2 linked regions of the Acidisarcina polymorpha genome follow. The protein of the gene in region 2 binds, or shares a complex with, the protein of the main gene of each other region. Links are inferred from orthologs where the notes say so. Each region holds a gene or a part of one and is shown on either strand. Other genes may lie near its edges.

Region 1 (3,006 bases), 3.2 Mb from region 2 along the record:
CCCTACCCAGATCGAAGTCATGCAGCATCTCGAGGATTCCTGGAGCGCGGCCCTGGCAAAGCGCGACCAATATGGTCTCGAGATGGTGCTATCGCCGCAGTTCGTGGACATTTCCGCTAATGGCGATGTGCGCTCGCGCAACCAGGAGATTGCCTACGTCCTCAATCACTTTCCCGACCTGATTTCCTTGGAGCAGACAGTGGTGAGCGTTCGCATGCTCGGCGACGTTGCCCTGGTGAATGGCACTTACGTGCTGCGGCGTCGCGCGAATGGCCATCCTGTCGACGAAAAGGGCGTCTTTAGCCATGTCTTCCAAAGAAACCGGTCGAATTGGCAATGCATCAACGCCCAGCGGACCATCGTCGTCGAACAGGCGCTGGATAAAAAGGCGGCCGCGACTACTACTAAGCAGAGCAAGGCGGAATTGCCGTTCCATATCCCGCTGTTTCACAAAGGAGACGAGCCGGCTTCGCCGCCCCCGGCTTCTTCCGATCAGTCCACAGCTAAACCGAACCCACAGTAGTTTGGCGGCGGTGCTAAGCGATCGTGCCGGCGAGCCGCTTGCCCTGGATCTCGATATAGACATTCACCAACGAGATTGCCGCTGGAGTGACCCCAGGGATGCGGCTTGCCTGACCTAACGTCTGTGGCCGAACTCGGCTGAGCTTCTCCTGCATCTCGCGGGAGAGGCCGCTGACGGCGGTGTAGTCGAACCATCCGGGAATGGCACGGCCTTCGGCCTTCTTGAGCTTGTCGATCGACTTGCGCTGCTGATCGAGATAGCCGGCGTATTTGATCTCGGTCTCTATCGCTTTGAGTTCATTGCGAACCTGCGCCTTTAGAAGCTTCGAGTCGCTCGCGCGCAGCAAAGGCGCGAAGAGCGGCTCTTCTGCTCGCGCGAACTCTTCGCGCAAAAGCGGAAGCAGCAACTCAATTGTGATCTCGGGGCGCTTGAGCAGCTGGGCATAGGTTTGCCCATTCGCGCCGCTCAACTCTGCGGCGATTTCGGGGATCAGGGCGGTCATTCGCGGGAAGTCGGCCTTGCGGGTGCCGAGCAGCTTTTCGACGGCGACGGCGCGGGCCTGCTTGGCTTCATACTCCGCCCATGCCTGGTCGTTAATGAGGCCGAGGCGGCGGCCGTAGGGGGTGAGCCTGCGATCCGCGTTGTCGATCCTCAGGTGCAGGCGGAACTCGGCGCGCGAAGTGAACATCCGGTATGGCTCATTAGTGCCCTTGCTGATGAGGTCGTCGATGAGAATGCCGGTATAGCCTTCGGTGCGATCGAGGGTGAACGGCGCCTCGCCCTTGACCTTGAGCGCGGCGTTGATGCCGGCCATGAGGCCCTGGCAGGCGGCTTCTTCGTATCCCGATGTCCCGTTGATCTGGCCTGCAAGATAGAGGTTCTCGAAGCTCTTGACGTTGAGCGAGCGGTCGAGTTCAGTCGGATCGATGGCGTCGTACTCGATGGCATAGCCGGGGCGCAGCATCTCGGCATTTTCCAGGCCCGGGATCGAGTGGACGATGTCGGACTGGACGTCCATGGGCAGGGAAGTGGACATGCCGTTGACGTAGACCTCGTGGGTATCGAGGCCCTCGGGCTCGAGAAAGAACTGGTGCTGCTCCTTGTCGGGGAAGCGGACGACTTTGTCTTCGATCGACGGGCAGTACCGCGGTCCGGTGGCCTGGATTTGACCGGTATACATCGGCGATCGCATGACATTTTCGCGAATCAGGCGCAGCGTCTCGGGGGTGGTGTGGGCGATGTGGCAGGAGATCTGCCGCTGCGGGATTTCGCGGGTACGGAAGCTGAATGGTGTGGGCTCAGCGTCGCCGGGCTGCTCTTCGAAGCGGCTCCAGTCGATGGTACGGCCGTCAAGGCGCGGCGGCGTTCCGGTCTTCAACCGGCAGCCGCGCAGGCCGAGCCGCTTCAATGCCTCTCCCAGGAGAATGGACGGCGGCTCCCCGCTGCGGCCTGCGGAATATTGCTGCTCGCCGCAATGGATGAGTCCGTTCAGGAAGGTGCCGGTGGTGATGACGACGGCTCCGGCGAAGACGCTGCGCCCATCGCGCAGCTTCAGTCCGGTGATTTTTTCCCGGCTGCCTTTGGGCCGGCTGCCGGTGTCGTCGCGAAGGACATCGACGACTTCGGCTTGCTTGATGAAGAGGCCGGTCTGAGCTTCGAGCACCTGGCGCATCTTGATCCGGTATTGCTGTTTGTCGCACTGGGCGCGAGGAGACCAGACGGCCGGACCGCGTGAGGTATTCAGAAGCCGAAACTGGATGCCCACGGCGTCGGCAACTTCGCCCATGATGCCGCCGAGGGCGTCGACTTCGCGAACCAGATGACCCTTTGCGATGCCGCCGACGGCCGGGTTGCAGGACATCTGGGCGATCAGGTCGAGGTTCAAGGTGAAGAGCGCGGTGCGCAAGCCCATGCGGGCCGCGGCAATGGCCGCTTCGCAACCTGCGTGGCCCGCTCCCACGACCACGACATCGTATTGTTCGGTGTATGCCATGCTGCTGTTTCTATTCTAGTGCACCAGCGAGGAGCCCAGTCGCTGACAAGACTTGCCGGCCGCGGAGATTTAGAACAGCCACAGCAATCCGCCAACGAGCGCCATTCCGGCAGCTAGACTCTGCGAGGCGAAGAAGCTGTTTGCCGGCAGATCGCTGCGCAGGAGATTCATGCAGGAGCTGCTTGTTGCATAAAGGAACAACCACGCGCCCATGACCTCGCCGCTGCGAATCTTCCATGTATCGCGCTTCGCAATCAGGGTGAGCAGCAGCACGAGGATGCAACACTCCACGAACGCCGAGTAGATTTGAACTGGATGCAGCGGCGTACCCAGCGGGGTTCCGTACCAAAGCGAGGCGAGTCGGCTTTTGTAGGTGATGGCCCAGGGGAGCCGGGTGGGTTTCCCGAAGGCGGAGCCGGCAAGGAATTCTCCGATGCTGGCGATGGCCAAGCCGAGCGCGAAGCCGGGGGCGAGCGCATCGAGGGTCGAC
Region 2 (3,028 bases):
CGCGAAGGAATTTCGAAGGGCTTCCCGCCGGGACGCCTGGAGGAGATTGCCTCCTATTGCCCGGCTCTGTCGAGGTCGGTAGAACGCATGAACGCACTGCTCGATACCTTGTACAAATACACCAATGCTCAGACCGAGGTCGAGTTCAAACCACTCCCGATGGGTGAGGTTATGATCGACGCGCTGGTTAACTTGAAACAGTTGATTCAGACTCGGGGGGCGCAGGTGACTTACGGCGAGCTGCCAACCGTCTTCGGATCGCCGCAGCTCGTTCAGCTTTTGCAGAATCTGATAGCGAATGGCATTAAGTATTGCGATGCCGAGACTCCTCTGGTTCATGTGTCCGCCACCGCGCTGCAGAGCGGCCTCTGGCAGTTCGCGGTTCAAGACAACGGCATCGGCATTCCGGAGCAATCCTACCAGCAGATCTTTGAGCCATTCCGGCGTCTCCATGGCATCGGCAAATATGAAGGCTCCGGTCTCGGCTTGGCTACCTGCAAGAAGATCGTCGAGCGTCACCATGGGACGATCTGGTGCGAGTCGAAGATAGGCCAGGGCACAACCTTCTGCTTTACGCTGCCCGAATGGAAGCCGAACGTAGAGTCGGCAGACCAACATGAGCAGAGTCTAAAGATGGGTGATTCCTAGCTCCTCGAGTGCTTCGGAGGGCCAACTGGGTTGGCTCGAATCCTCTACTTGCCGATGCAGAAGGTAGAGAAGATTTGATTGAGGATGTCGTCGGAGGTGGTCTGGCCGGTGAGAGCGTCCAGGTTCCGCAAAGCACTGTAGAGATCAAGCATGATCATCTCGTGCGGAATCTGCTGAGTTGCCGATTGCGCGGCGGCCTGGAGGGAGGCGACGGTCGCGGCCACCGATTGGTGTTGTCGCAGGTTCGTCAACATACCGGACTGCCCGTCGGCGCTCGAGCCCTGGGCGAGGCTCAGGATCGACTGACGAAGCCGGGTGATTCCTTGGCCGGTCTTCGCGGATACTGGGACGGCCAGCGCGAGGATCTCCTTTACCAGCAACTCTTCTGCCAGCACCGGCAACTCTTCTTTCGAAACGTTCGATAACTCCTCACCCCAGGCAATCACTCGGCGGTATAGTATCTCGTCGTCCGAGTGGAGAGCGAGGGCTTCGCTGATCAGGTCCATCTTGTTGAGCACAACGACAATCTGCCGGCCGTTCAAGGCGGCCAGCAGCTCTCGCTCCTGATCGGCAATCCTCGCTGTCGCGTCTAGGACGATGAGGACGATATCGGCCTCGGCGTAAGCCTCGCGAGACTTCTGAATGCCGAGCGCTTCGGCCTCGTCGGTGGATTCGCGAAGACCGGCGGTATCGATGAGATTCACCGGAATGCCATTGAGGGAAACACGTTCGGTAACCAGGTCGCGAGTAGTGCCGGGGGTCGATGTGACGATGGCGCGCTCGCGCTCGACCAGCCGGTTGAAAAGCGATGATTTGCCGACATTGGGCTGCCCGACGATAGCCAGAGTAAGTCCATCATGGATGATGCGGCCCTGGGCGAACGAGGCTTCGACAGGCGTCAACTGGGTGCGGACAGTCTCAATCCGGCTCAGAATTTCAGAGTTGAGAATAACGTCGATGTCATCTTCGGCAAAGTCAATGCCGGCTTCGATGGTGGCGATCAGGGTGATGAGGGCGGCCTTGGCGGGCTGGATGCGGCGCGCGAGCGAGCCGCCAAGTTGGTCCGCGGCCACGCGAGCCTGGTAGAGCGTCTGAGCGTCGATGAGATCGCGGACCGCCTCCGCCTGGGTGAGATCGATGCGTCCGGAAAGAAAGGCGCGCTGGGTGAACTCTCCAGGTTCGGCGAGGCGAGCGCCTCGCTCGAGCGCCCGGCGGAGAAGCAGGTCGAGCACCACCGGCGAGCCGTGGGCTGCTATTTCGACAAGGTCTTCACTGGTATAGGAGTTTGACGCGGCGAAGAAGGTGACGATTGCCTGGTCAATCGCTTTCGCTCCCTCAGAAGAGTACGAGCTCTGATCAGGATCAAGGATCTCTGCGAATCGTGCCTGGCCGTGGGCCAAGGGGTTTTTGATTCTCAACAAAGGGGTGGCGATGGCGACCGCGTCCGGCCCAGAGAGACGGACGATGCCAATGCCGCCACGGCCGGGAGGGGTTGAGATGGCGACGATCGTGTCGGTCGCTCGTCGATCGGCGGTGGCAGTTGGATCCTGATGCGAGTGCACTTGATTAGTGTAGGCGCGAATCGGTTGTGTTGCAGGGTTTGAAGGCCATAGGATGACGGGGGTTGTTGCACGGATTTCTAACTCGGGATACTGGGAATTCGTTGCACAAAAAAGCGGACCTGCGACGGTGTCGGAAGTCCGCTTGGAGAAGCGCCGATTCTTTGGCGGCATACGACCGCCTTTTCGGCGTGAGGCTCTTGAAGGCCAAACTTCTTAACGGCTGGTCGGCGGGTGTGGATGGGCTGCTCTAACTGGCGTCTGCGTCACCGTCGCTGGATCTGCTAGAAGAGCTAAGAGCGACTGTGTCTGGTTTGAGCACGGCCGGTTGCGGGTTCTCTGGTTTGGGAGCCGGGACGGATTTCTGGATCTCGGGGGAGCTAGGAGCGGAAGCGACGGGGCCGATCGAGGCCAAACTCATAAGTATTTTCCTCTAACTTCATCATCGACAACCTCCTTTTGGACTTTAGCGGCTCTTCGTCAATTTAGCGGACACCGAGTACCGAGTTAGATTTCACCAGACTGCCCTCTCGATCCAACCCTAGCTGGCTTTCGCTAGTCAAGCTACTAACTTGTTACCTGGTTCGTTCTAGTTTGCTATCAGGTATCTCGCGATACCATGTCTGGTATCCAAAGCCTCGTCGACTGTCATTGGTCTTATGCGAAGGCGGAGCTGTATCGTTACGGCCTGTAGATGGAGTGGAAGCCAATTGATTGCTTCTCGAGTGAGTTACTCGCGGCATTCATACAGAGTATGTTGTCGGTACGTGGCGCCATAGCTCCGGCAAGAAGATGACATAGCGGTGTCAAAAGATGACATT

What was found. The genes of interacting proteins can lie anywhere in the genome.
Region 1: the proteins of mnmE (region 2) and mnmG are in contact, whole or in part, in a solved structure (PDB 9HIP), measured with the Escherichia coli proteins. The link is inferred for Acidisarcina polymorpha from one-to-one orthologs.

What each region holds. Positions count from the first base shown.
Region 1 is NZ_CP030840.1:5,380,318-5,383,323, forward strand. Bases 27-2,961 are described here. They hold mnmG (tRNA uridine-5-carboxymethylaminomethyl(34) synthesis enzyme MnmG), read right to left. Parts: upstream 2,517-2,961; coding sequence 537-2,516; downstream 27-536. Other genes in these bases: ACPOL_RS22855 (nuclear transport factor 2 family protein), read left to right, coding at 27-523; ACPOL_RS22865 (prolipoprotein diacylglyceryl transferase), read right to left, coding at 2,586-2,961. In the rest of the region: more of ACPOL_RS22855, read left to right, coding at 1-26; more of ACPOL_RS22865, read right to left, coding at 2,962-3,006. UniProt on the Escherichia coli protein: NAD-binding protein involved in the addition of a carboxymethylaminomethyl (cmnm) group at the wobble position (U34) of certain tRNAs, forming tRNA-cmnm(5)s(2)U34.
Region 2 is NZ_CP030840.1:2,189,241-2,192,268, reverse strand. Bases 38-2,994 are described here. They hold mnmE (tRNA uridine-5-carboxymethylaminomethyl(34) synthesis GTPase MnmE), read right to left. Parts: upstream 2,382-2,994; coding sequence 693-2,381; downstream 38-692. Other genes in these bases: ACPOL_RS09505 (sensor histidine kinase), read left to right, coding at 38-648. Outside these bases: more of ACPOL_RS09505, read left to right, coding at 1-37. UniProt on the Escherichia coli protein: Exhibits a very high intrinsic GTPase hydrolysis rate. Involved in the addition of a carboxymethylaminomethyl (cmnm) group at the wobble position (U34) of certain tRNAs, forming tRNA-cmnm(5)s(2)U34.